One region of the Pseudalkalibacillus sp. Hm43 genome, then DNA from elsewhere that is predicted to be linked to it. Evidence: a T-box and tRNA genes for the amino acid it is inferred to sense, from the RefSeq annotation. Region 1 holds a T-box; the other holds one or more tRNA genes.

Region 1 (14,891 bases):
AGTACACATATTTGTTAAGGAGCAGAACCGTATTGTAGGAGTGGAGACCATGTTTGGTGAGTATCGTGCCGAACATGTCATCGTCGCTGGTGGGGCTTGGAGTGGAAAGTTATTGAGTGGAGCAGGCGTCACAATCGATACCTATCCAGTAAAAGGAGAAGTCTTCTCGGTGAAGAGTAAACGTCGACTTGTTAAAGGGACGATTTCGGCAAACGGATGCTACATTGTGCCAAAACCAGGCAACCGCCTGATTGTAGGGGCAACGGAAAAGGCAGGTACTTTTGATGAGGCTGTAACAATCGAAGGAATCTCCACTTTGATGGAGCGAGCGAAAGCGATTTTACCTGAGTTGAAAGATGCCGAATGGGAGAGATCCTGGGCAGGCATTCGTCCACAAACGGGGGATAGCCTCCCATATCTCGGAGCACATCCGACTGAAAAAGGTCTCTATATCGCAACCGGCCATTACCGTGACGGCATCTTGCTTTCCGCGATCACGGGAGCGATTATGGCAGATGTTATAGAAGGAATTGCGATGAAACCTGAATGGGCATCGGCTTTTCAAATTGATAGAACAACCCTCAACGTATAAAGGGAGTGATACACATGTTGCTACACATTAACGGAGAGTCGGTCACTGTACCGGACTCCATTGAACACGTGTCCGACTTGATCGAGCATTTCCAGCTCGGAGAACGCGTCGTTATGATTGAGCATAATGAAGACATTTTGGAAAAACAGAGCCATCCGGAAACGAAAGTGCAGGATGGAGATAAAATTGAAATCGTACAATTCGTAGGAGGCGGTTGATCATGTTGAAAATTGGTGATTTTACATTTAACTCAAGATTGTTATTAGGGACAGGGAAGTACCCGAATTTCGATGTACAAAAACAGGCAGTGGAAGTGTCAGGTACAGAGATTTTGACGTTCACGGTTCGGCGTATGAACATATTCGAGCCGAGTCAGCCGAACTTTTTAGAAAAGCTGGATTTGGAAAGATATTCATTGCTGCCGAATACAGCCGGTGCGAAAACAGCCGAAGAAGCCGTCCGTCACGCGAAACTCGCAAAAGCTTCCGGACTTTGTGATATGGTGAAAGTAGAAGTCATTGGCTGTGACAAGACGTTGTTGCCGGATCCGGTCGAAACTTTGAAAGCGACCGAAGAGCTGTTGAAGGAAGGATTCACGGTTCTGCCTTATACGTCCGATGATGTCGTCCTGGCTAGAAAGCTAGAAGAGCTTGGCGCACATGCGATCATGCCAGGTGCATCTCCAATCGGATCAGGGCAAGGGATCATCAACCCGCTTAACTTGAGGTTTATCATCGAGCAATCGAATGTACCTGTGATCGTCGATGCTGGTATCGGTTCACCATCTGACGCCGCATTAGCGATGGAACTTGGTGCAGACGGTGTGTTGTTGAATACGGCCGTTTCTGCAGCAGAAGATCCAGTGAAAATGGCCGAAGCGATGAAATTGTCGATTGAGGCAGGTCGTCTCGGTTATGAAGCAGGTCGGATCCCGAAGAAGCGTTACGCAACAGCGAGCAGCCCTATGGAAGGAATGAGCATAGGTTGAGCGACCGTTATTCACGACAAACCCTATTCACACCGATAGGGGAAGAAGGACAACAAAAGATCAAACAGAAGCACGTACTCATCATCGGGGCTGGAGCGCTCGGTACTGGGAACGCGGAAGCGCTTGTACGAGCAGGTGTAGGGAAACTGACGATTGTCGACCGGGACTATGTCGAGTGGAGCAATCTCCAGCGCCAACAATTGTATACGGAAAAAGATGCGGATGCACGCATTCCGAAGGCTGTGGCGGCGCAAAATCGGTTGAGCGAAATCAATTCGGATGTGGAGATTGAAGCGCACATTTTAGATGCGACACCTCAGGAATTGGAGCAGCTCGTGGATGGCGTGGACTTGATTCTTGATGCCACAGACAATTTTGACACACGAATGATGATCAACGACATTTCTCAGAAATACGAAGTTCCATGGATTTACGGCGCTTGTGTGAGCAGTTATGGTATCAGTTTTACCGTCATACCTGGGGAGACTCCTTGCCTGAACTGCTTGTTGGAAAGTGTGCCGCTTGGCGGTTTGACGTGCGACACGGCGGGTATCATCAGTCCGACTGTGCAAATGGTCGTCGCCTATCAGACGGCAGAAGCGCTGAAAATTTTAGTGGAGGATTGGGACGCTTTACGGAAGAAGTTAGTCTCATTCGATCTATGGAGCAATCAGCAGACGGCCATCAACGTGTCGAAGGCGAAAAAGGACAACTGCTTATCTTGCGGAGCAGAACCGACGTATCCTCACTTGTCTTATGAAAATCAAACGAAAACCGCTGTGTTGTGCGGACGGGACTCTGTACAGATCCGACCGCCGGAACGTCAGGAGCGGAATCTGGATGAAGTGGCAGAAAGGCTGTCTGCGCAAGGTGGCACGATTGAGCAAAACCCGTTTCTCCTCTCTTTTTCAAAAGGAGAGCAACGGATCGTGTTGTTTAAAGATGGACGCGCACTCATTCACGGAACGAAGGACATAGCGGAAGCGAAGTCGTTGTACCATCGATATTTAGGCTAACAGAGGTGGAGGTTCATGATGATTAGTAAAGCATTGACGATCGCCGGCTCAGATAGCGGTGGCGGGGCCGGAATCCAGGCGGATTTGAAAACGTTTCAAGAGCTCGAAGTGTACGGAATGTCCGTCATTACGGCGGTCACTGCGCAAAACACGCTCGGTGTCCAAGCCGTCTATCCGATGACGGTGGAGGCAGTTGGAGAGCAATTGTACTCTATTGCGACAGACTTACAGCCCGATGCGATCAAGACCGGCATGCTGTTCAGCAGTGAAATCATCGAGAAAGTCGCTGAGGTCGTGGAGAAGAATTCTTGGATGAAGCTCGTGGTCGATCCCGTCATGATCGCGAAAGGTGGTGCTTCCCTTTTAAAAGAGGAAGCGGTAGAAGCGGTGAAGACGAAATTGATGCCGCTTGCCTATGTGGTGACGCCGAACATTCCTGAAGCGGAAGCGTTGACCGGAATCACGATTGAAACGATGGAAGACCGGAAAGTGGCAGCGGAAAAATTGAAAGCGATGGGCGCAGTGAATGTCGTCATTAAAGGCGGGCACTCAACGGATGACAAGCATGTGATCGACCTCTTGTACGATGGAGAAGCGTTCCACGAATTCAAGAGCATCCGGAAGCCTACGAAAAACACGCACGGAACGGGTTGTACGTTCGCAGCGGCGATTACAGCGGAACTAGCAAAAGGGCGAACGGTCCATGATGCAATCCGTGTGGCGAAGAAATTTATCTCCGCAGCGATTGATGAACAGCTACAGATCGGTGCGGGTCACGGACCGACGAACCATTGGGCGTTCCGGATGAGTGGAGTCTCGATTCAATGAACCTGAAGGAAGCTTTGCGACTGTATTTTGTAATGGGGAGCGCGAATTGTAATGGGCGTGATCCTCGTAACGTGTTGAAGGAAGCCATTGACGGGGGTGTCACCTTCTTTCAATTCCGAGAAAAAGGGAATGGATGCTTGGCTGGTGATGCAAAACGTGAGCTTGCGCTTGATTTGAAGGCGATCTGTCACGCGAGTGGTGTTCCGTTCATCGTAAACGATGATGTGGAGCTGGCACTGGACGTGGATGCCGACGGTGTTCATATCGGTCAGGAAGATGGTTCGGTTGAAGAAGTGCGCCGGCTGATCGGAGACAAGCTTTTGGGCGTTTCCACGCATAACGTAGAGGAAGCGGAAGCCGCGGTCCGTGCTGGCGCAGACTATATCGGCGTCGGTCCGATGTTCATGACGAAAACGAAAGACGACATCGAAGAGGTTCGAGGACCTGTGGTCATTCAATCAATTCGTGAAGCAGGTCATGAGGTACCGCTCGTTGGAATCGGTGGCATCCAGGCGAGCAACGCTCATGAAGTGATGGAAGCAGGAGCAGACGGAGTTGCTGTCATATCAGGCATCAGCGGAGCTGAATCACCTCTTGATGCGGCAAAACAATTTTGTGTAGTTCTAAACAAACTTGTACCAAACATACAATAAAGCATTCATGAGTAAACTCCTAGAAAGAACTGTGCCGACGGGGAACCATCGGTTGCAGTTCTTTTTTTATCCATAATGAAAGCTGCCGGGTCCGGCAGCTTCTTTATTAGAAGTGGTTGGGGGCTAGGAGTAAAGTCCCGATTTCTAAGACCGAGCGCTGTTTTTACAAGACGGAGTCGCTTTTTTCTAAAACAGCGCACCATTTTTCTAAAACTCCGACGCATTTTTCTAAAACCTCGAAGCTTTTTTCTAAAACCAAAGGAGTCAGTGCCAGGTACCAACTCGTGACAGTGCCTGGCACCGTTCCAAACCCCTTGCTACACGCGCACTTCAGAACGGTACCTGGTACGCACCAATCTGAGAGTACGCCCCATTCTGCAAGACTATGACAACCCTCCCGATGCGTACGCTAGTATAGTGGGATTTTTATGCGAAAGGAGAGGTGCAGAGTGGATGAACGGATGCCTCAGCTTTTCAGTTTAGTGGATCCTTATGTATACCAGACACTTCAGACGGTGATCGGGAAGATGTTGACGGTGGAAACGACGAGAGGTTCCCTCAGAGGGAAGCTTTGCGATGTGCAGCCGGACCATATTGTCCTTCAGATCAACAGTTCCATGTTCTTCGTCCGCATTCAGCAGATTGTTTGGGTTTTTCCAAACTAACACAAGGGGAGGCCGACCATGTTTAAACGAATCAACCAGCAGTTGATTGAGCTCCCTATTCCGGAACATGGCGATGCGAACGCAGCGGCAGCTGTTCAAGCCTTGCTCGGTGGACGGTTTGGGGAAATGTCGACGCTCAACAATTACATGTTCCAGTCGTTCAATTTCCGGGAGAAAAAGAAGCTGAAACCGTTCTACGATCTAGTCGCAAGCATTACTGCGGAAGAGTTCGGTCATGTTGAACTCGTTTCGACCTCTATCAATCTACTGACAAAAGGAAGTTCATTCCCGGCACCACCTGACCTGACACCGCTTCAAAATGGGCTCGATGCCCGCAACGCCGATCAGTTTATCGCAACTGCCCAAACAGCTCTCGGCGCAGATGCGATGGGGAACTCCTGGCGGGGAGATTACGTGTTTAATAGTGGGAACCTGGTCGTCGACTTGATTCATAACTTTTTCCTGGAGGTAGGAGCGCGTACCCATAAGATGCGTGTTTACGAGATGACCGATCATCCGACTGCAAGAGAAATGATCGGATACTTACTTGTCCGAGGAGGGACACATATCCTCGCTTATGCAAAAGCCATATATATCGCGACAGGAACGGATTTGACGAAGATGCTTCCGGTCCCGAACCTTTCTAATACGAAATTCGACTACGCAAGAAAATTTGAAGAACGCGGGTTGGCAAATGTCCTTTACACATGGAGTGATGCGGGGGAATATCAAGGCATCCGACAGATCTGGAAAGGAACGAATCCGGAAAACGGGCAACCGCTCCGAGTTGTAGAAGGCGCTCCACAAGGCGCGAAGATCCCGGACCTTAATGGACTTCCAGAAGAGTTCGCACCAGGCATCACGAAAGACCACTACGAACAGATCATGAAAAGACTGCTTCGTGATTTGTAAAATAGGAAAACAGTAGGTGCAATCCTACTGTTTTTTCGTTTTTATCGGATATGAATAGACCCATCCATTTACCAATATCTGTTATCATAATAGAAGATAAGGGGGAGTCAGATTGAAGCGGTTCATACATATCATCGTAATCCTATTTGTGATATCCATCTTAGCGTCTTGTTCACCTGTAAAAGAAGTCGTAACATCTAAAAAGAACATTACGATACAACCAGCTCAGTTGAGTGATGAAAATAAGAATTTATTGAATGCTATCGGTGGAGATATGGTTTTTGTGTTCGATGTTGATTTGAACAAACAGCCTATCAAGCGCATGAACTTATTCGTCGAGCACTATAAGTCAGGTGTAAAAGTAGATAATGAAGGTGAATTCGGTGCTGGCATCACGCAGGAAGTGAAGAATAAACGGATTGCCTTTACGATTGCGAATCCTTCAGTGGAACAAGCAAATCAGAACCTGAAACGAGTGTACTTCACTTATTCAGATGAGAATGGATACTCAAGAGCAGAACAGTATATAGAAAGTGCAAAGTCCCCAAGCTCGAGCTCGTGGGGCCAACAGGATCAAAAGATGGAAGTCCAGAAAGACCAACCGGTGAACCTGGCATTCCTGATTGAAACAGCCGGAGACTCATTAGAGGTTCGTGCAGACTTGCTCTCATTAGAGGAGGAAGAGTTAAAGGAAGCCATCGCCGATTACGATCACTTTTATCTGTTTCGAGCAGAATTTTTAACAACAGATTTCGATCGGCAATAACAAAACCGGATCACCCTGCGTGGGTGTCCGGTTTTTTATAGCTTTTCTCTTTCGTCATCCTCGGCTCGAATCGGGCGAGCAAACGTGTGTTGGACAATGTGAAGATCGCCAACGCAATCCAGATGAAGATGAATGAAATCATGTGTATCTGGGAGAATGTTTCGTTATATAGGAATATCCCGAGAACGAGCATGATTGTCGGCGCGATGTATTGCAAAAATCCGATCATGGACAGAGACACTCGGTTTGCCCCGGTCGCAAACAACAGCAAAGGAATCGCTGTTGCGACCCCTGCCCCGAATAAAAGCGAAGCAGTCATGGGTTCCGACAAAACGAATGAATTCGTACCGTCATTTACTAAGAAGCTGACGTACAGCAAGGCGACTGGAGTGATGAACATCGTCTCGATCGTCAGACCGGTCAAAGCACCGAGCGCAGTCAACTTTTTCAAGAGTCCGTATAGTCCGAAGCTCACCGCGAGCGAAATTGCAACCCACGGGATGGACCCAAAGTTGAACGTCAGAATCGATACCCCGATTGCCGCAAAGGTGAACGAAATGATTTGCCAGAACGACAGACGTTCCTTAAGGAAAACGATCCCTAACAACACACTCACGAGCGGATTAATGTAATAACCGAGGCTCGCTTCAACGACGTGGTTGTTGTTCACCGCCCAGATATATGTGTACCAGTTGATTGTAATGAAGATAGCTGCGAAAAGTAAGCCGACCAGCTTTTTCTTGTTTGCGATCAGTTCTTTCAGTTCAGTGACGAACTTTTTGATCCGACGTAAAAACATCAAGACAATCAGCATGAAAACGAAAGACCAGATCATCCGGTGGGCAAGGATTTCTTCAGAAGGCACATGGTTGATCAGCTTCCAATAGAGCGGTAAGAACCCCCACAGTATGTAAGCCCCAGCGCCAGCCGCCACCCCGGCAACCTGCTCTTTTCTTTGATTCTCCGTCATCTTTCAGGACCTCGATTCTTGATGAAAATGCCATACGTGTACCAGGCACCGTTTATAAACGCTGATATATCAAGGGTTTATATTCGGTGCCTGGCACGGAATTATTTCAATTTTAGTCCCAATTCGCTTAAAAGACAATCGGAAAGTCTTCAGTTGGTCAAAGGAATTTCCGCTTCAAGTAGAAAGGGAGATAGGTCAGGAAAAACGTGAGCAGCATCACGATCTCCAGATTAATCAAATACCAGTATCCACTTCCAAACAAGCTTAGCAACGTATCGGCTGCCGGAGGTCCTTCGAGGAACAAATAATTCGAACCGAGGTAGTTGTTCAAGAATCCGAGTGGGACCGCCAGGATATTGATAAAAACGAAAGCCTTCAACACTGAAACGAACCTCGGCTCATATTTGTCAACGATCAAATAATAGAGGACGGTCGCCACAAGCGTAATGTGAAAAATAAAGAATTGAAAAAAGCGATAATGCGGACTTCCATACAACAAATCGGGCGTCAAAACGGCTAAAGATGGCGGAATCAAGGCGATGAAATAGACGATCTGAAACCGGGATTCTGTCGGTTTCAGTAGGAAAAATAGCACCACCAGCGAACTGATCGAGCAAAGCTGGAATGGAAGGTTGATGCGTGCATCCCAAACCGCATGCCAAATACTCCATGCCTGATAACCGACATTGCCGACAAGGAGAATGGTGAAAAACCCCCAACGAATATACTGCTGTACCGTCGGGCGCTTACGAATGGCGTCCCTCGAAAACACCAACACAAGTCCGACGACAAACAGCAACCCGATCATCAAGAGATGTTCGGTTGAAAACAATGTGAAATCTTTATAACGTTCCGGGTGGAATAGGTCGTTCATCCTTATGCTCCTCTGTATCCGACATGCTTTCGAGAACAATGTTTGATATAATGTTTCCATATTTTTCAATAAAGGTAAAGAGAATTTTCAAGGGGGGATTTTGTGCTTTGGTTTTTAGGGGAGTATACAGCCATCTATCTTTTGCTCGTGCTGATCTTGGTGCCGGTACTCGCATTGAAGATCTTCAACATTTATGCAAAAGGAATCATTTCCGCGTATTATATCATACTGTCGGTGGTCTTCATCTGGGGAAGAGAAGCGATCAAAGATCAATACCACACAACGCCTGTGCCGGACATCTACTGGGATAAGAATACAGAATGGGTCGAACAGTTATCGTACTTTTATTTCATACCGACCGCAGCGCTCGTTACATACATCTTTTACAAATGGTTCTATTATGGGAAGGGATTCTGGTCAAGACTTCTCAGTATCATCACCTTGCTCATCGTACTCGTCTTGTTCTTATACTTTGCAATGATTTTCGGTCTCGGATTTGGCTATCGACCGTAAGAAGGAGGTTTTACAGTGAGTTCAAAACAAGAAATCAGAGAAAGTGTATGGGAGCGGATGACCGAAGAGAAAGTCGGCCGATTCCCTTTTCCATTGAAAGGACGCATCCCGAACTTTAAAGGGGCTGAAAAAGCAGCAGCCTTCATCACAGCGATGGATATTTATAAAGACGCAAACGTTATCAAGGTGAATCCAGATTCTCCTCAGATTCCGCTTCGCAAACAGATTTTAATCGACGGAAAGACGTTGCTCGTTCCGACTCCAAGGCTGAAAGATGGCTTTATTATGGTAAAACCGGAGTGGGTCCCGGACGGCGAAGAGAAGAAAGCCGCAAGCCTCAGTCATATCAACTCCTATGGAAAAGTCATCCCATTATCAGAAATGCCGCCAATCGATCTGATCGTAGTCGGCTCTGTCGCTATCCATCGAGACGGACGACGGCTTGGAAAAGGAGAAGGCTATGCTGATCGGGAATATGCGATCATTCGAGAGCTCGGGAATCCGGAGGTAGCTGTCATTACGTCGATCCACTCAACCCAGCTTGTAGACGATGACTTGCCACGCGACGCCTATGACTTGACTGTCGATTACATTGCGACAGAGAAGGAACTGATCCGAACTGAAAACGACTATGAAAAACCGACCGGAATCCTCTGGGATCAAGTGACAGATGAACAACGAGAAGAAATGCCGGTGCTCGAGGAAATCTATAAGCTGACTCATTCTTAGATTTGAAACTATTATCAGAGTGATCCGTAAAATAGGTAAGAGGTGAGAAGGATGGAAACGAGTACCCTATATTTTTCGGACAACTTTTTTTCTGCTGGACTAACAAGTATTTATGATGAAAATCAGAATGAAATTGGAAAGCTTGATCTAAAAAGTTCGTTTTCCTCAAGCCTCCGCGTAATGGATCTTTCCGGGAATTTATTTACGGAAGGGCGCTTCCGCTTTTTTTCTGGCAAATGGACCATAAGTGATGCAACTAATACTGAAATTGGATTGCTGCGTCAGCGGTTTACGTTTTTTACAAAAAAATATGAGTACGAAGCATACGGGCGAGGAATTTACACGATCATTTCAGAAAGTTTCTCTAAAGAATACAGCGTGTTAGACGTAAACGAACAAGAAGTTGCCCACTTTGTAAAAACAAGCGGGATTTTCCAATCAGATGCTTACAAGCGTACGAACCGGTCAAATAATCTCTCCAATGAAGAACTCATAGCCATGGTGATGGGCATTACGATGATCATCAAATCGAATGCGGCTGCCGCTACCTAATTGTAACCTTGTTTAATTTCAGCTCCGGAAAGGTATATTACTAACGGATGTTCATAAAAGGAGCTGATGTTAACGTGACAGAGAAAGATCTCAAAGAAAAAGTGCTCAATGTATTGGAAGACAGTAAATTCGGTACACTTGCGACTGTAAAAAACGACAAGCCACACTCACGCTACATGACGTTTTATAACGAAGGCTTGACGCTGTATACACCGACCGATAAAGACACACATAAAACCGAAGAAATCGACGATAATCCGAACGTACACATCTTGCTTGGGTATAATGGAGATGGCCTTGGCGATGCGTATGTGGAGATCGAAGGGACAGCTGAAATCCGAGATGATTCGGCTATTAAAGATAAACTTTGGTCAGATAGCATGGAAAGATGGTTCGACGGACCGAACGACCCGGACTATATCGTGCTCGAGATCAAGCCGACCCTGTTCCGACTGATGAACAGCGGATCGAAAACCCCACAAGTATTAGAAGTATAGGAAGTAGGTGTTGAGCCATTCAGGTTCAGCACTTTTTTATTTTCTGTCACAAATCAGGAGTCATTTTCTGGTAAAATGAACATAACCATTCGAATGAGGTGATGATATGGATTTTTCGGCTGGCATTGCAGAAGAGAAAATTCGTGCGGCACTCCGAAAAGGGGATTTCGACAATTTACCTGGTAAAGGTAAACCGTTACCGAAAGACGATCTAGCGGGCGTACCGGATGAATTGCGCATCGGCTATAAAATCTTGAAGAATTCAGGATTTGTCCCCCCTGAAGTCCAATTGAAAAAGGAAATGGTCACACTCGAAGAACTGATTGCATGTTGTAAAGATGAAAAAGAGCGGGCAGAGTTAAACAAACGTTTGAATGAAAAGATCATCCGTTTCAACAACCTCATGGAAAAGCGGAAAATCAACCAATCATCAGCCTTCAGTCAATATCAAAACAAAATTTACAGAAAGTTGTATTAAGATGAATCTTACCGTATGGATCGGACAATTTCCTTTAAGCTTTGACATGAAAGCGAATCTGAATCATATTGTAAAACTGATGGATCAGTTGGACGAAGATGAAGTGCTCGTTTTACCAGAAGGAGCACTGTCCGGATATGATGATGATTTAGGTTTTTTAGAGAATCTAGATGTACATGAATTACAAGCGTGTATCAACCAACTTTCTGAATATGTAAAAAAGAAAAAAATCCACCTCATATTCGGAAGCTGCTTATATGAAGAGGGCAAGTGGTACAATGCTGGGATCTACTTATCCCCACAAGGAAATAGGGAAGCTTACCACAAAGTGAATCTCGCAATCCATGAAAGAGGGACGTTTACTGCTGGTGACCGATTACCTGTATTTGAAATGAAAACGAATGAGGGCATCGTTCGTTTCGGCATCCAATTATGCAGGGAAATTCGTTTTCCAGAGCAGTGGAAGTTACTGAGCATGAGAGGCGCGCAATGTATGATATATCTCACAAACGTGATTTCTGAAGATCATCTTCCAGTTTGGAAAAGTCACTTGATCAGTCGAGCTGCTGAAAATCAAAGATACATCTTCGGTTCAAACGTCGCACATCCGAAACAAGGATGTCCTACCATCGCGATCTCGCCAAAAGGCTCTGTATTAGAAGAAATCGTCTCTGAAGAAACGATCATGAAGCGTGTAAAAGTGGATTTATCAACTGTGTCCAACTGGTATATTGATCAGACTCGGACAGATCTCCTTCAAATAAAAGAAATAAATCGACTAAATGTATAATAAACTTAAGAAAATACTTATGTTTTACAATAAAAATAAAGGAATTTCGACATGAATAGGGAATACTAGTGGGTAATAGCTTGTAAATCCATTGTTAGGTGGTGACGAGAATGAGGCTTGTCAAACACTTAAATGATTTCCAACACATCAAGCGACAAGGCACGGGGTACTTTATTGTCTTGGATCATGATTCGAATAAGGTGCACTCGGTGAGGTGCAATTGGATGAAAGAAGAAAGCTTTGTACAAAAAGTCATCACGAACAAGGGAACGAACGGCAGCTATTACTGGGTCCAGTATTGGAATTCAACCCAACCGACCTTTGATGAAATTCCATGTCAGAAATGTATGTGTTAGACTATAATAACTCTATAAACCTTTTGCAAAAGTTATGACGAGGAAAGTAAGTCTCCAGGTGTTCTGACAGAGAGCTTCTGTATGCTGAAAAGAAGCGAACGACCTTTTGACCGAAAATGGCCTCTGAACTTCACTTTGAACGTGATTCTAATCATTAGTAATGTGTGACGGGAGTTGGCATCCGTTAACAATGTCAGAGTATAAGAGTGTGCAATGATTGCATCACTTCGTACTTCATGAGGCTGATCGTGTGAACGTTCAGCGAATTAAGGTGGTACCACGAGTTGATCCTCGTCCTTAGACTAAACGTCTGAGGACGAGGATTTTTTAGTTTATATAAGGAGGAATTAGAATGAGTGTATTTATTGGAGGAGCTTGGCCATATGCGAATGGTTCGCTCCATTTAGGTCATCTTGCGAGTTTGTTACCGGGTGATATTTTAGCCAGATACTACCGGTTGAAAGGGGAAGAAGTCCTTTATGTTTCTGGAAGTGACTGTAACGGTACGCCGATCGCGATAAGAGCAAAACAGGAAGGGGTTGAGCCGCAAGTCATTACCGATCGTTATCACAATGAATTCCTGAAATGCTTCAACGAACTTGGCTTTACTTATGACCATTACTTCCGCACGGATCATCCTTTTCACCATCAAGAGGTGCAGGAGATTTTTACAACCTTAGTCGAAAAAGGTCATTGCTACGTCAAAACGGTGGCTCAGAGCTATTGTGAAACAGATCAGCAATTTTTGCCTGACCGTTATGTGGAAGGCGTTTGTCCTGTGTGTGGTAGCAACGCGCGAGGCGATCAATGCGATAACTGCTCTACAATCCTTGACCCGGTGGATTTGGTTGATCCAGTCTGTAAGCTTTGCGGCAACACGCCTGTGGTAAAAGAAACGGAGCATTATTATTTTGCGTTGAAGAATTTTCAATCTGAACTTGAAAGGTACTTGTCTGAGGCTGAAAAGGAAGATCGGTGGCGGACAAATGCGTACCATCTTACACAGCGATATCTGTCAGAAGGGTTGCGGGACAGAGCGGCAACCCGAGACATTGAGCTGGGAGTACCGGTTCCGGTTGAAGGTTTTGAGGCTAAGAAAATCTATGTGTGGATTGAAGCTGTAAGTGGTTATTTAACAGCAAGTAAAAAGTGGGCAGCTGATCAAAATCGGGATTGGCAGGACTTCTGGAAGGAAGAAACAAAAGCCTACTACGTTCATGGCAAGGACAACATTCCGTTCCACTCGATCATTTGGCCAGCGATTTTGTCTGGATTGGGTGGTTTACAACTTCCAGATCATATCATATCCAGTGAATATCTAACTGTTGAAAAGAGAAAGCTCTCAACAAGTCGCAATTGGGCTGTTTGGGTGCCGGATCTTTTGGAGAATGATCACCCGGATTCCATCCGTTATTTCTTGACCATCAATGGTCCTGAACAACGGGATGCGGACTTTTCATGGCGTGAGTTCATCTACAGTCATAACAGTGAATTGCTCGGGGCTTATGGAAACTTCGTGAACCGGACTTTGAAATTCATTGAAAAGTCTTTTGAAGGTAAGATACCGGATGCGAAGCCAGAAGAGCACATTCTCTCAGAGGTAAAGAAGGTATATGCCACAGTTGGAGAACTAATTGAAAAGGGACAATTCAAAAAAGCGTTGGAGACGATATTTGAATTGGTCCGAACGAGTAATAAGTATTTTGACGAACGCCAGCCATGGATTCAATACAAAGAAGACCCTGAAAACTGTAAAGTGACGATGAATACGTGTGTACAGATCATTGCGAACCTCTCTACGTTGTTATCACCATTCTTGCCGTTCTCAACAGCAGAAATCAGGGATGTTCTGGATTTGAAGCACAACGGATGGACATATAATGAAATTAATCAAAAGCATTTGAAAAAGGTATCACCCCTGTTTGAGAGAATTGATATTAAGAGGATTGAGGAGGAGAAAAGCAAGTTAGGGAGCTGAGGTAGGTTGAAGGTTTCAAGACATTTTACCGTATGTAAAAGGAGGAGAATAAAATCGAAAAGATCATTGTGAAGTCTGGCATTTATAGCTTTATTATTTGTTTCTTCATTCTCATGGCTGCTTTTCCTTTACCACTTGGCCGAGGTTACCAAGAGCCACTCTATCAAATAACGAGATACTCCGGAATTGTTATGTTGATTGTGGTTACTTGTGTTTCGCTCTATTTCTATCAAGAGAAAATAGAAAATCGTAAAAGCGATAGCAAAAACGAAGAGAGCGCATAAAGAAAGGCGGAACCTCCATGATGAAGGTTCCGCTTTTTCATGATTAGGCCCATCTCTTCAGCTTAGGTAAAATGTCTTCCATCGTTTTACGAGCTTCGGCTTCCTTCATGCCTTCTTCCACTAGGTGAGGCACGCAAATATTGACCATTTCATTCATGGTGACATTCGAAGTAAATGCTCCATTTTCATAGCAATACACGCAGTATTCTTCATTCTTAGAGCCGTCCTGGTTTGTTCCCAACATCTTTTCTTCTTCCATTGGCATTGCACAACTCTGGCATACTGGTTGATTCATTTATAATTCCTCCTATTAATAAGATCTAAGCTCATTATAAAGAGGGTAATACGACACCATTATGTCGTAATTATATATACTTTTCTAAAATTTTTTCAGCGCGCTCTTTGATGATGGATCGGATATGCTCTGGTTCAAGCACTTCCACCTGGTTT
Region 2 (14,891 bases), 1.8 Mb from region 1:
ACGATGGCACCCTTCATACTCTTTGCAAATCCGACTTTTGAAACGGATACTGTGTAACTACCTGGTGCCAAGCGATCTACAAAATAATTTCCGATTGTATTGGTGGCAGTGGTCGCTACCACTTGCCCATTCAAATCGAGAATATTGACATTTGCCCCCACAATCGGATCACCTGTAGCTTGTTCGGTCACTGTTCCTCTGATTGTGCCAGGATTCACTCTTAGAACGAAATTGATTACTTTATTCTCATTTGCAATTAATGATACTCCAGACGATGCTGTAACAACATCTGGTGCTGCCGCACGTATTGAATAGGTTCCTGGTGGCAAATTTCCGATGGAATAAGATCCATCCTGATTTACTGCACTCGTTCCAACCACAACACCATTGCTATCCACGATTTTGATAACCGCATTTTTGAACGGCTGCCCATCCGTACCAAGTACTGTGCCTGAAACACTACCTATTTCACTAATTAAAGCAAGGTCTGTGGTCGTTGTCTGATTCGTCAAAACCGTACTACCTGTAGAGTTCTCAGCGTACCCTACTGCGTTTACGACAATTGTGTAAGTGCCTGGCACAAGACCTGATACGGTGTACTGTCCTAAACCATCTGTCAAAGCGACTGCTATTGGTACGATGTCTTGAGCAAAGAATACGAGTACTTCAGCCCCGACAAGACGTGCCCCTGTTTCTTCATCGGTAATCGTTCCAGTAATCGCACCTGGATTCGGATCGAGTCCAAAATTGACGATGGAGGTTTCATCAGAGACAACTAACACCCCAACTTCCTGCGATTGGAAAATAGGACTACTTGTTACAATTCTGAATTGTAAAGCAGCGAGACCTGTAAATTGATAAAAACCGTTTGCATCCGTTACTGTTGTGAAAACAAGTATTCCATCTTCATTGTAGACATCCACCATAACACCAGATACCGTAGCACCAGTGTTGTTATTTGTAATCGTTCCTTGAATCGTCCCCGGGTTTGGAACCAATTTGATATTGACTGTTTCAGTTTGATTCGATTCAACAATCGTTGTCGCTTCTGCAGCACCAAATCCTTCAGCGGACGCCACAACAGTATACGTACTAGGAGAGAGAGTAGAAACGGTGTATTCACCATTCTCATCCGTTAAGGTCGTAGCAATAATCGGTCCGCTAGGTGATTGTGCTCGAATAGCGATTGTAGCTCCAACGATCGGCACACCATTATTGAAGTTCGTAATACGTCCTTCGATGCTGCCAGGTTCAGGTGATAATGCAAAACTCAGCGTTGTCGTTTCATTCGGTAGAATTGTAAAACTAGCTGTACTAGAAGTAAAACCATCTGCTGCAGCAACAGCTGTATAGCTTCCCGGGCTTAAACCTTGTGATAAAAACTGTCCTGAATCATCTGAAGTTACACTTGCCACTTGTTGACCATTTTCATCAATTAATACAACAGCACCTGCAATCGGGTTTCCAGTAACAATATCTATAACGTAACCGGTGAGAAAACCAAGACTCTCTGTGAGACCGATATTGACGGTTCTGGTCTCATTAGGATTCACCACTGCCGTTACGGATTCAGCACCGAAGTCTTCCACTACAGCGCTAATGACAACTGTACCCGGTGGGATATTAGCTGCAGTATATTCTCCGTTTGTTCCACTGATTGTAGAGGTAATAGGTAACCCTTCAGGAGTCGTTAATGTGAGGACTACTCCACTGATTCCATCGGATGTTGCCGTATTGAAAACCCGACCTGTTATGGTTCCTGGTAACAAAGCAAGAGGAATATTAAGATTTTCTGTCGTATTCGCAATTACGGTTGCACTGACTGTATTGGCCGTATAATTCGGTGCAGTTGCATTCACAAGATACTGCCCTGGTTGGAGACCCAGTATCGAGAAGGTCCCATCTGAATCAGCGACTAAAGTTTGTAATAAGGTGCCGCTTTCATTAAACAACTTAACTCCAATGTTATCCCCTGTAATCGGGTCACCGTTTTCATCAACAACAGTACCTGCGATGTTTCCAACCACACTTGTAAGAATAATATTCGCAACCGTACTTTCATTACTCTCCACAATGACCCCTACAAAGTTTGTAGAAAAATCCGGAGCCGTCGCCACCACTGTATACGAACCAGGAGCAATCCCTTCGACTAGAAATTCACCAAACTCATTGGTAGTGGTTGTGCGTATCGGAATATTCTCTGCGTTTCGGATGATAATGGTTGCCCCTGGAATCACATCACCATTCGTATCCGTTATTTGTCCGACAATAGTTCCAGGATCAGGTACTAATACAAAGTTCGCATCTGTTACGATTTGTCCAGCTTCTAATGTGACTCCATCTGTTGCAGAAGAATAATCTTGTGCGTTTACAACAATGGTGAATGATCCTGGTGGAAGATTTCCAATTGCATACTGTCCATTTTGATCAGTTCCGCCGCTTTGCAAGACCGTACCATTATCATCAAGAATCTGAATGGTCGCATTTGTGACTGGATTACCAGATGTATCCGTTATCGTCCCGCCTACTTCAGCTGGATTAGGTTGAATGGTCAATGAAACCGAGGTCACTTGGTCAGATATGACTGTAGCACCTGTTGAAGATGTTTGATAGTTCGGAGCGGTAGCCGTAACGATATATTGACCTGGTTGTAGATTGTTAAATTGAAAATCCCCGTTTGAATTCGCAATTGTAGAGCTGATCGGGATGCCTTCTGATGTCGATAATGTAATGATTGTTCCATCTTCAACAGGAGTGACACTTCCAGATATAGATCCAGGATTACTGACTAAGCTCTGGTTAACGACTGTCGTTTCATTCGATTGGACAATCGCCCCCGTTGACGATGATTGGAAACCTTCTGCAATGGCGGTAACGGTGTAGTTTCCAGGCGCAAGACCATCGAAAACATAATCACCGTTGCTGTCCGTTAATACAGTGCCAACTAGAAAGCCTGTGTCATCGACTATACGAATCAGGACATTGGAAAGTGGATTACCAGATGTATCCGTAATCGTTCCTATGATACTGCCAGGCTCAGGCGTTAATGTCACGTTTGTAACTGACGTTTCCCCCGGCTGTAGCGTGACTGTGGCTGAGTTGGTTTGAAAATCAGGTGCACTTGCCTGTATCCCATAAGTTGCAGGCATCAGGTTATTCACTTCGTACTGTCCGTTCAAATCCGTAAAAGTGGTAGTCACCACATTCCCATTAAAATCGACTACTTTTACTTCAATTACTACTCCAGTAATGGGAAGTCCGGTCGATGCATTGATAATTGTACCGGTTACACTAGCAGGATTCGCTTCAAGTGTGAAATTCGCTGTTGTCGTTTGATTAGATAAAATCGTTGCGCCTTTTTGTTGACTTTGGAAGTCTTCCGCTTGTGCAGTGATAATATAAGTTCCTGGTGCAAGACCCGTGGCCGTATAGATCCCTTGATTGTTCGTTAATACTTGAGTGATATTCGCACCTGTACGGGAATCCTTAACTGTAAGGACGGCACCTTCTATCGGATCACCAGTTGTTGTAAGAACTGTCCCGGTCAATGTACCTGGGTCAGGTGTTAAAGAAACATTCGCGATGGATGTCTGATTTTCAACAACAGAGGCACCTACTGTTTCAGTTCCGAAGTTTTCTTTGGATACGCTTACTGTATACGCACCCGGAATCAAATTGTTGATGACATATGTTCCGTTGCTGTCCGTAGTCGTTGAAGCCACCAGAATATTGTTCAGGAAGATTTCAACTGTTGCTCCAGACAGAGTGTTCCCTGAGTTATCCGTAACAGTCCCCGAAATCGCTCCGACCAGCTTCACTAATTCAACATTTAATGTCGTCGTTTCAGCTGATCGAATTTTTGCACCTATTGATTGGGAGCCATATCCCTCAGCAATGAAAGTAACAGTATAGGAACCTGGAGCGAGCCTTGGGACTGTATAATCTCCGCTCGCATCCGTCATAGTGGTGGCTACGGTCACACCCAGCCCGTTCGTTACTTGAACAGTCGCATTCTGAATCGGATTACCTGAAGCTGCATCTGTTACTGTACCGGTCAATGTACCTGGATTCGGCCTCAATGAAACATTCAATACTTCCGTCTCACCTGCGGATAAGTTGAATCCAAGAACCTCAGTGGTGAAAGCTGCCTTACTTACCCTTAATTTGTAATCTCCAGGTGCTAGATCATCAATGATGTAGTCTCCTGAAGCATTGGTTGTTGTCGTATCAATGACCAGTCCAGCTAAATTCACTACCTCAACTAGTGCAGAAGAAATCGGATTTCCGTTTTGATCGGTGACCTGTCCTTGAACTGTACCGGGATTCGGTTGCAAAACAAAGTTGACCGTAGACGCATCGTTAGCGGTTACGGTAACACCTTGGGTGGCAGATTGAAAATTTGTAGCCGTAACGCTAAGTGTATATTGCCCAGGTGTTACGGAAGGAAAAGAATAGTTACCTGCGGCATTCGTCGTGGTAGTAGCAACTACGTTACCAGCCGTATCCAACAATCTAACGGTGGCGTTATTTATGGCACCTCCACCAGAATTTGTGACAGTTCCACTAATGCTACCTGGAAGTTCAGTCAAGAATACATCTTTTCTCGTAATTTCACCCGCATTGATGGTCACATTCTGAATGTTTGTTATATAATCCACTTTCGAGTATTCAATCGTATAGTTGCCGGGTGATATTCCAGTCAGGCTGTATTCACCATTGGCGTTCGTCGTGGTTGTTGCTATGGTGGTAGCCCCATCCTTCAGTTCTACCGTTACTCCTGTGAGCGGAAAGCCTGTGGTATGATCCTTAACAACACCTACCACTCCGCCATCTTCTATGACCGTTATGGTTGTCGTCTCCGTTTGTGGTGTTAACCTTTTTCCAGTTTTACTATCCGTCCCTTGGACCGTTGCGGTCTCTAATGTCCTGGTTCCAGGATTATTGAAAAAACCACTCAATTCAAAATCCAAAACTGCATTGGATCCAGGAGGTATACTTCCGATTTCCCAACTCAGCGTTTTCGTTGTGTTATTAAACGTTGCATTCCCTGTTGATACACTCGTAATGATAAAGGTGTTCAGTAAATCGAATTGGATAACATCTCTTAAACTTACTGTCGTCGCTTCACTTCTCCCGATATTCTCAACAATTAATCGTGCACTATAACTTGCTTCATTTCCTGCGCTTACAGTAGTCGGTCCACTGAGGATGATTTTCTCAAGGTCTAATCGTGCTTTTATGTCTGCGTCGATTGGGGATATTGGATCTGAAAAAGCATCTATAAATTGAAATCCTTCACTGACTCTCAATGAATCTTTGTTGTAGTTGTTTGCATTTGTCGAGGTAAAAGAAATGAGTTGTAGAGGCGTATTTTCGGTTATGTTCAGAAAATCGAAAAGAATGTTCGCAGGGATAAAAAAATCCAAGAAGACATTATCATCATTCCCAAACCTAGTTGGAGCAGGTGTTACTCTGGCAATGTCAAAATTGATAATGGGTTGTGAATAATTGGGTGCCCCTCTGCCATTGGTTCCTTCAGCAGGATCATTCCATGAATTAACCCTTTCTACAGTATTTTGTATAAGATTCAATTCACCATCCAACCCATTGACTGCTAATAGCCATTGATACGTTCCCGGCTGACCTCCTGTATTAAAGAGAACTCCCCAAGAAAAATTGCGAAATCCTGTCAATTGCCGATTCCGGGGATCTTCTCTTAATCGAAGCCTAAAATATACGTTCGTACCATCGTAAGCCATAGCAAACGAAGGGTTTGCCTGATTTCCGACAAGGTCTACAGAAGTCGGGTTCTCATCGCCTGTCACGTCAAAATATAACCCTGCTCCTAACGGTATTGGGGTATATTGATCATCATTTGGAAAAGCCAACCTAGTTCCTCCTTTTATTGTCACTCTTATTAGTTGTATGTCCTATATAAAAGGAGGTGTTGGGTACAAGTCATGGTCCGACCTCTTTTTCCATGTTTATCCATATGCATACAAGCCTGATTTTTACAATAAAAATGAAATAAAAAAGAAGGACCAGATCAACTGGTCCTTCTTCAGTGTGTATAGAATTACTTCGCTTCGTTGTAGCGTTTTGTAACTTCGTCCCAGTTTACAACATTCCAGAATGCTGAAATGTAGTCAGGACGACGGTTTTGATAGTTCAAGTAGTAAGCGTGCTCCCAAACATCAAGTCCAAGAATTGGTGTCTTACCTTCCATCAATGGAGTATCTTGGTTTGGAGTACTCATTACTTCTAGTTCGCCGTTGTTTACGACTAACCAAGCCCAGCCAGATCCGAAACGTCCAGCAGCTGCATTTGCAAATTCTTCTTGGAATTTGTCATAGCTTCCGAACTTGGAGTTGATTGCGTCAGCTAGTTCACCAGTAGGAGCTCCGCCACCGTTCGGGCTGAGTACTTGCCAGAACAATGTGTGGTTGGCATGTCCACCACCATTGTTACGGACAGCTGTACGGATGTTTTCAGGTACTGCATCCAAGTTGCTCATAAGAGCTTCGATGCTTTTATCTTGTAGATCCGCATGTCCTTCAAGTGCACCATTCAGCTTTGTTACGTATGCGTTATGGTGTTTACCATGGTGGATTTTCATAGTTTCTTCGTCGATGTGAGGTTCAAGAGCGTTGAACTCATATGGTAGTGCTGGTAGTTCGTGTTTTGCCAATTGAATCTCCTCCTTTAAGAATATGTAGTTACAAAGCACGGGTTAAGTGCCTACATTTCTAACAATATCAAATTTACCCAGTGGATTCAATTTTTAAACACTGCTTGGGTATTGATCAAGTGATGAACATCCTCTATTCATTACCAAGATCGGGATTTTTTCAGTTCATAGGGATGAATAAGCTCTATTCATTACCATCACGGCCATTTTTTCTCTTGATAGGGATGAATAAGCTCTATTCGTTACCATCACAGCTCTTTTTTCTTCTGATAGGGTTGAATAGGCTCTATTCGTTACCATCACGGCCCTTTTTTCTCTTGATAGGGATGAATAGGCTCTATTCGTTACCATCACAGCTCTTTTTTCTCTTGATAGGGATGAATAGGCTCTATTTATGTCTTTTGAGCAAAATAAAAAAACTTCCTATATAGTGAAGTTTTCAAGAATGGTGGCTCGAGACGGAATCGAACCGCCGACACGAGGATTTTCAGTCCTCTGCTCTACCGACTGAGCTATCGAGCCGTATGTAATTTGGTTGAACCCTTCGGGTACTTCATATGTTCAATGAGCAGGAAGTCGAAACGACGTTGTGCATTGAACTTAAATTGGTTGCACCCTTGCGGGTACTCCAGATATTCATTGAAAGAATGTCGATTCGACGTTGTTCAATGAATTATTTTGGTTGCGGGGATAGGATTTGAACCTATGACCTTCGGGTTATGAGCCCGACGAGCTACCAGACTGCTCCACCCCGCGACGATATTAGTTTATGGACGATGATTGTCCAATGATGTTGATGAGAAACTGAATGTCCTCCAACCCGTTCTCAGTTTGAATATTCAAGCTGCCTTTCGAACGGTTCGCTGAAGCTTATGCTCCGTAGCTTATTCCTACGTGCTCCACCCCGCGACGATAATAGTATATGGACGAAAACCTGTCCTATGTTGTTTGAAGATAAAATGGAGGAGGTAGAGGGATTCGAACCCCCGCGGGCTGTTACACCCCTGGCGGTTTTCAAGACCGCTCCCTTCAGCCAGACTTGGGTATACCTCCGTATGATATCAACTTAACTAGAGTTAAGTGGTGGACCCTGTAGGACTCGAACCTACGACCAATCGGTTATGAGCCGACTGCTCTGACCAACTGAGCTAAGGGTCCGCATAGTATGTATGCTTTGCTTAAATGGTCTTTATGGGGCGACTGATGGGAATCGAACCCACGAATGCCGGAACCACAATCCGGTGCGTTAACCACTTCGCCACAATCGCCATGAATCAGTTAAAAATGGTAGCGGCGGAGGGGATCGAACCCCCGACCTCACGGGTATGAACCGTACGCTCTAGCCAGCTGAGCTACACCGCCATGGCTCCACAGGCAGGACTCGAACCTGCGACCGATCGGTTAACAGCCGATAGCTCTACCACTGAGCTACTGTGGAATAATATCTTTTTAACGACAAGATTTAGAATAACATCTTCACCGTAAAAAGTCAATGCCGTTTTTTCTTCCAATCAAAAAGAAAAACAGGGACAAGAAATAATATACCATGTTCTGTCCCTGCTTGCAATAACACTTATAAGACTTTCACTAAGAAATAAATAACCATACCTGCTTGGATAATCAACTTGACGGTTGTACCACCGATAAAGCCTAGTAACGATCCAATTCCGACTCTGACTGCCTGTTTGAAATCACCTTTCTGATGAAGGAGTTCGCCTACAATAGCCCCTACAAACGGTCCAATCAAGATCCCAATTACAGGTATGATGAAAGGTCCAACCAGAAGACCGATTGTACTACCCCAAATGGCATGCTTGCTCCCGCCTCTTTTTTTGACACCGTAAAAATTACTCGCATAATCGGTTACATATAAGAGGATGACAAGTATACCCTGTATCACCCAGAACACCCAGGTCAGGGGTTCAAAACTGAACATCCAACCATAGATCAGGTAACCTGCAATCAAAAAGACGGATGAGGGAATGATCGGATAGATCAATCCCACAAACGCTAGTACAAATAATACAGTTATGAGTACCCAGGCAATAATGGTCATTTTACTCCTCTTCTCCTAAAACGTATTCCGCAATATTCACCGCATGGTCCCCGATACGCTCGAGGTTACTGATGATATCTACGAATACGATACCGGATGCTCCGCTGCACTTCCCTTCATTCAAACGAAGGATATGTTGTTTACGAAGTGTTCTCTCCATTTTATCAATGGCATTTTCCATATCAACAACTTTACGAGCTTTCTCTTTATCGTTCTCATCCATTGCATGGAACGCTTCATCAATCGTTGACATCGTTAGTTCGAACATTTCATTCAAATCACGGATCGCTGTATCTGTGAGATCCACTTTGTGCGTCATCTGATATTCAACGAGTTCGACGATATTTTCCATATGGTCTCCGATACGTTCGATATCACGTACAGAGTCCATCAAGATGGAATGCTGTTCTGAGTCATGTGTCGATAACGTATAAGAAGACAATTGGACAAGATACTCTGTAATCCTTTGATCAAGGTTATTGATCGCTTCTTCATATTGAGCAGCTTTATCTGCGTTTTTCTTATTTTTCGTATCTAAAAACGTAAAGGTTTCATGTAATCCTTTTTTCGCATAATCTGCCATTCGAAGCACTTCGAGCTTAGCTTGTCCAAGCGCTACTGCAGGAGACTTTTCAAGGAAAATAGGATCTAGATGTTTTGCTTTATATTCAATTTCAACATCATCTCCAGGCACAAGTTTAGTTACTAGGTATGCCAGGAAAGCGATGAATGGGAATTGAATGGCTGTATTTGCAAAGTTGAATGATCCATGAGCAAATGCAATCTGCATCTTCTCATTCAAGTCGAACGTTGTTGCTAGATATTCCACATACGCTGTAAATGGTAGTAGTAGAATCAAGAAGACTGCAGTTCCAAGCAAGTTGAAAATTACATGCGTCAAGGCTGCTCTTCTTGCTGCAACACTTGCACCGATTGCTGCCAGGACAGCAGTGATGGTTGTACCAATGTTATCCCCAAATAGAACTGGTAAGGCAGCGTCCAATTGGACAGCACCCTGAGAATATAGTTCCTGGAGAATCCCTATTGTTGCACTGGAACTCTGTACGATAACCGTAAACAAGGTACCGATGACGACACCTAATAATGGGTTATTGGACATATCAACCGTCAGTTGTTGGAATGCTTCAAGAGAACGTAATGGTTTCATTCCAGAGCCCATCAAGTCTAGACCGTAGAAGAGTGCACCAAAACCAAAGAATACTTGACCGATGTACTTCACTTTCTTCGAATTGAAGAAGAAGAGCAACAAGGCTCCGACTGCAAGAATTGGCAAGGCGTATTCCTTGATCTCAATCCCAATGATGAATGCGGTCACCGTGGTACCGATATTCGCACCCATGATAACACCAATTGCTTGTCTTAAGGTCATGAAACCTGCATTTACTAGACCGACTGTCAGCACGGTCGTACCTGAGCTTGACTGAATCAAGATCGTGACAATAATTCCTGCAAGTACTCCCATGAATGGGTTGGACGTGAAACGATCAAGTATATCTCTTAACCGATCTCCTGCCGAATTCTGTAGACCATCTCCCATGTATTTGATTCCAAATAGGAAGATACCAAGTCCACCAATGAATTCGAATATCATCTTTTGAATGTCTAAATCCAATTCATTCATCCCCTACATAAAAATTTCGACATAATTTGCCTCATTCATTATCACCAACTTGACTTGGTTTGTAAACACTTTTAAGATTTTTTAATTTTTTTGTAAATTTGTATGTTAGATTTGATTTGGGGAACTTTTACCTTGTTCATTTCGTATAGGAAAGATAAAATGAGTCTAGAAACTGAAGGGGGATAACCATGAACGTATTCAAGCAATTTTTTGTAAGCTTATATTCACCTAAAACGATAGCTACATTCCGGTTCCAAAAAATCGGGAAGTCAATCGGATATGTTTTTATTTTAATGTTGATATCCATGATCTTTATCGGACTGAACATGGGGCTATCCATTTCAAAGGCAACAAACGAGTTCGCGACAGCACTCCAAGAAGATATCCCGGACTTTCAATTCCAGGATGGTCAATTGACTTCTGACATGGATGAGCCCGTCGTCCGGAAAGATGGCAATCAGACGTTTATATTTGATACGACAGGTACAATAACGAGAGATGATCTGGATCAGTATGATAACGCAATTGCAATCTTGGACAATCAAATGGTGATCATCAGTGCTGGGAGTGCTGATACATTCAATTATGGAACGATGCAGGACGTTAGCTTCAATAAGAACGATATCGATGGATTCATCGATTCAGCTCAAAACTTGCTTCCATTGATTATCACGGTAGCAATTGTGGCCGCTTATCTATTCATGACTGCACTTAAATTCATCGGGGTTACTGTACTCGCTCTGATTGGTTTGATCATCAAAAACATCATGAAACGGAACTTGCCGTATCGTCAGTTATGGATTCTGTCAGCTTATTCTGTCACATTACCGACCATATTCTTTGCATTAATGGATCTGTTACGCATCACGATTCCGCTCCAATTTCTTCTCTACTGGGGAGTGGCAATCTTCATCCTGTCTCAAGTCATCAAATTCGTACCGCTTCCTAAGAAACAAGAAACAGAAGAAATCTAAAATAGTCATCAAAACAAAAACCCAGACCCGATCGGGTCTGGGTTTTTGTTATTTAAACAAATTCTTAAGTGCTTCAATCAATGCGATGAAGAAATCGAGAATATTGCGAATGATTCCTTGTGTCTCTTCTTTATTCAGAAACTCACTTAAGTTGTTTCTTACATTTTCAAGGTTGCTTTTGACCTGGTCCCAGTCGATGTTCATTTCCTTCATCCGATTGAACAAGGATACAAGTCCGTTCAGCTCTTCATCGGTCAATGTAATGCCGACTTCTTCCGCTACTCTTTGAATGAGTGCTCTTAAATCCTCTTCCGTTTCCACTGGGTTCTCTGCGAGTTCTTTCTTGATCTTAGTCATGAGTTCTGTCGCTTTGTCTGCACCTACACGATCTCCCAGTTTGACGGTTTTGACCATTTCTTCGTTTGCAACTTGTTTTTGTTCTTCAGGAATTTTAATATCCGTTTTCACTTCATAAGCTTTCAAAATTCCTGTCAATCCTGCTGTACCTGACACTTCGAATGGTGCTGTCACATAAATGTCAGCATCCGTAACCCCTGCAGTCGTCAGAGCGTTCGCAAACATTTCCTCTGTGACCCAGTTGATGTTATTCGTCTCTACGTTCAAGCCAGAATCTTTTTCACCGATTGTAATTTTGGTCGAAGAAATTGCTCTTGTACCGATTTGTGCTTTGGATATATATTCTCCTAAGTATTGATGCTCCTCTTCATTTGTGACGGATATCGTATCCACATCTGATGGGACATCCATTTCTTTCAGGATACCTTGTTTCTGTTCTTCAGTAAGATCTTCCCCCAGGGTTACAATGACATCCCCTGGTGCCGCATCTGCAAGTGCGATTCCAGGAATCATGAAGATTGCCAGGAGTGTAATCGCTAACCACTTTTTCATTTTCATGTCTCCATTCTCCTTTAGAAAAGAATTCCTTAAAGCATACGTAAAGACTTTATTTTTCTGTAGGTCTCCCTTTATTTTACAAGTTGTCTACAAATAAACCAACATTTTCTTCTTCTTTTCGGAATATCGGTGTGGGACAAGCATATACATGTATTAAGTCGAACTATGCGGAGGTGTGGTATATGAAAAAACTCAGTCTAGCTGTCCTCGTCTTTCTCTTACTTTATAGTGTTTATTTTGACCTGAAGATCGGAACACTTCCATCAGCCAAGGCAGAACCGGTTCCCGTACAAGCCGCTTCCTCTGAGCAACCAATAAAACAAGAACATCAATCCTTTAAAGAAATTCAGGTCCAACCTGGTGAGACGATGCTGACGATCCTGGAAAAACTTCATAATGGATCCTTTCCGGTTTCCATCGAAAAAGCGGTGAAGGATTTCGAAGAACTAAACGATGGCATATCCGCACATGATATTAAAGCAGACCGAGCGTATCGCTTCCCTTTTTATCAATAAACACAATTCCTTGCCAAAACCTTCAAATCATTGCTAAAATGAAGTCGTTATAAGTTACGAAGCATACGTCCTTAAAGGAGCGATTAATACATGAGTGAAATTACTCACCGTACGAAAACAAGACCCGTAAAAGTTGGTAACCTAACAATTGGCGGAAACAATGAAGTCGTCGTACAAAGTATGACTACAACGAAAACGCATGATGTAGAAGCAACTGTAGCTGAAATCCTTCGCTTGGAAGAAGCGGGCTGTCAAGTCGTCCGCGTAGCATGTCCGCATATGGAAGATGCTGAGGCGATTGCTGAAATCAAAAAGCGAATCAACATTCCTCTTGTCGTTGATATCCATTTCGATTATAAACTCGCACTGAAAGCGATTGAAGGTGGAGCCGATAAAATCCGGATCAATCCAGGAAACATCGGACGTAAAGAAAAAGTCGAGGCTGTTGTGAAAGCGGCTAAGGAAAAAGGCATTCCGATCCGTATCGGAGTCAATGCTGGTTCTTTGGAACGTAAAATCCTAGAAAAATACGGATACCCCACAGCTGATGGGATGGTCGAAAGTGCTCTGAACCACATTAAGATCCTGGAAGACCTCGATTTCCACGATATCATCGTATCAATGAAGGCATCAGACGTGAATCTCGCTGTAGAGGCATATGAGAAAGCGGCTAAAGCGTTCGACTATCCGCTTCACTTAGGGATCACTGAGTCTGGAACCTTGTTTGCCGGTACTGTAAAAAGTGCTGCTGGACTTGGGATCATCTTGAACAAAGGAATCGGTAATACAGTCCGTATTTCATTGAGTGCAGACCCTGTAGAAGAAGTGAAGGTCGCACGTGAACTGTTGAAAACGTTCGGGCTCGCTTCCAATGCTGCAACATTGATTTCTTGTCCGACATGCGGACGTATTGAAATCGACTTGATTTCCATTGCGAATGAAGTTGAAGAATATATCTCGAAGATCAAAGCACCACTTAAAGTCGCTGTACTTGGATGTGCCGTAAACGGACCAGGTGAAGCGCGTGAAGCGGATATCGGAATTGCAGGAGCTCGTGGTGAAGGTCTCCTCTTCCGACACGGAGAAATCATCCGAAAAATCCCTGAGGATATCATGGTCGATGAATTGAAGAAAGAAGTCGACAAGCTTGCAGAAGAATATCACGCAAAAAAAGCAGCTGAAGAAGCCGAAGCTGAAAAAGTGAAATAGAATATGAATGAAGCTGACCGTTGAACGGTCAGCTTTTTTGTTATTAGTCCAATTCCATCGTATTAGAAATAAAAAACGAAGGTGGATATCCACCTTCGCTTCGTTTAGAAAAATGGTACAAAGATCAGACTGACAACAATGGATGCGATCCCCAATCCGATTGCCCAGTTCGCCAATGTACGTGCTCCTCGTCTTCTTGCAAAAAACCCGACGATGATCCCAGCGGCACCCAACAAGATCGGAAGGAAGAATAAAGATAAGACGGATAAAGCAAGGGCGAAGTAACCTACGCCTCTACCTTCGTTTATATCATCCGTATCCTCATCAAAGTCATCCTCACGATTGACGCCTTTTTCGTGCACGCGTTCTTGTTCTGGAAGAGGGAGAACCTCAGCGGCTGTTTCTTCCATAAAGTCTGCTTCGTACTCTCGATCTTTTCGTTCTTCACGATCGTATCGATTTTCCATCAGCAATCCCTCTCTTTCCTAAAAAGTTGAGGAGCCTTCTTATTATTCGTTACGGTACGCCCTTTCATTATGACAAACATTGTTAATCACCATTGTGACGAGGAATGGTAAATAAAGAAAAATCCATCCATTCAGAAATGGACGGATTCTCAATATGATTCTTAATGTTTTGGGCGGAATGTGTGACAGCACGTTTCAGCACTGTGTTTCGCTGAATCTCTATGCAAGTCTCCCTCAGCCAGACTTCCGGTAACAGACATGTCTACATTCTGATCTGCGTGTTGATCGATTTCGACGAGGATGGCATCGGCCTGACAGTTGTTTCCTTCGCCCCAATACGTACAATTGGCTACATTACATTTCACAGTTGGCATGAGATCTCCTCCTTATCGGATAGCGTTCCTCTCATAACAACTTTTCATCAT

What was found. The T-box of region 1 lies ahead of metG (methionine--tRNA ligase). A T-box ahead of a tRNA ligase gene usually reads a tRNA of that ligase, here a tRNA-Met.
Region 2: it encodes a tRNA-Met, which carries the amino acid that the T-box ahead of metG (methionine--tRNA ligase) is inferred to sense. The anticodon was not compared.

What each region holds. Positions count from the first base shown of each region.
Region 1 is NZ_CM135129.1:1,965,448-1,980,338, reverse strand. It holds gene thiO (glycine oxidase ThiO) at 1-592, shown strand, start outside; gene thiS (sulfur carrier protein ThiS) at 607-810, shown strand; gene ACXQIQ_RS10550 (thiazole synthase) at 813-1,580, shown strand; gene ACXQIQ_RS10545 (thiazole biosynthesis adenylyltransferase ThiF) at 1,577-2,596, shown strand; gene thiD (bifunctional hydroxymethylpyrimidine kinase/phosphomethylpyrimidine kinase) at 2,615-3,424, shown strand; gene thiE (thiamine phosphate synthase) at 3,421-4,077, shown strand; gene ACXQIQ_RS10530 (YuzF family protein) at 4,539-4,742, shown strand; gene ACXQIQ_RS10525 (manganese catalase family protein) at 4,761-5,654, shown strand; gene ACXQIQ_RS10520 (hypothetical protein) at 5,767-6,420, shown strand; gene rarD (EamA family transporter RarD) at 6,431-7,390, opposite strand; gene ACXQIQ_RS10510 (YwaF family protein) at 7,548-8,264, opposite strand; gene ACXQIQ_RS10505 (hypothetical protein) at 8,367-8,777, shown strand; gene ACXQIQ_RS10500 (5-formyltetrahydrofolate cyclo-ligase) at 8,793-9,506, shown strand; gene ACXQIQ_RS10495 (LURP-one-related/scramblase family protein) at 9,558-10,058, shown strand; gene ACXQIQ_RS10490 (pyridoxamine 5'-phosphate oxidase family protein) at 10,106-10,555, shown strand; gene ACXQIQ_RS10485 (DnaJ family domain-containing protein) at 10,662-11,033, shown strand; gene ACXQIQ_RS10480 (carbon-nitrogen hydrolase family protein) at 11,035-11,823, shown strand; gene ACXQIQ_RS10475 (hypothetical protein) at 11,934-12,179, shown strand; T-box leader at 12,205-12,481, shown strand; gene metG (methionine--tRNA ligase) at 12,532-14,157, shown strand; gene ACXQIQ_RS10465 (zinc ribbon domain-containing protein) at 14,485-14,736, opposite strand; gene ACXQIQ_RS10460 (helix-turn-helix transcriptional regulator) at 14,807-14,891, opposite strand, start outside.
Region 2 is NZ_CM135129.1:37,282-52,172, reverse strand. It holds gene ACXQIQ_RS00275 (carboxypeptidase regulatory-like domain-containing protein) at 1-5,888, opposite strand, end outside; gene ACXQIQ_RS00270 (superoxide dismutase) at 6,077-6,688, opposite strand; tRNA gene ACXQIQ_RS00265 (tRNA-Phe) at 7,135-7,210, opposite strand; tRNA gene ACXQIQ_RS00260 (tRNA-Met) at 7,368-7,444, opposite strand; tRNA gene ACXQIQ_RS00255 (tRNA-Ser) at 7,649-7,741, opposite strand; tRNA gene ACXQIQ_RS00250 (tRNA-Ile) at 7,770-7,846, opposite strand; tRNA gene ACXQIQ_RS00245 (tRNA-His) at 7,881-7,956, opposite strand; tRNA gene ACXQIQ_RS00240 (tRNA-Met) at 7,974-8,050, opposite strand; tRNA gene ACXQIQ_RS00235 (tRNA-Asn) at 8,052-8,126, opposite strand; gene ACXQIQ_RS00230 (DUF456 domain-containing protein) at 8,262-8,744, opposite strand; gene ACXQIQ_RS00225 (Na/Pi cotransporter family protein) at 8,746-10,386, opposite strand; gene ACXQIQ_RS00220 (DUF1189 domain-containing protein) at 10,575-11,360, shown strand; gene ACXQIQ_RS00215 (DUF1002 domain-containing protein) at 11,409-12,269, opposite strand; gene ACXQIQ_RS00210 (hypothetical protein) at 12,458-12,790, shown strand; gene ispG (flavodoxin-dependent (E)-4-hydroxy-3-methylbut-2-enyl-diphosphate synthase) at 12,881-13,999, shown strand; gene ACXQIQ_RS00200 (DUF4190 domain-containing protein) at 14,104-14,466, opposite strand; gene ACXQIQ_RS00195 (DUF1540 domain-containing protein) at 14,628-14,840, opposite strand.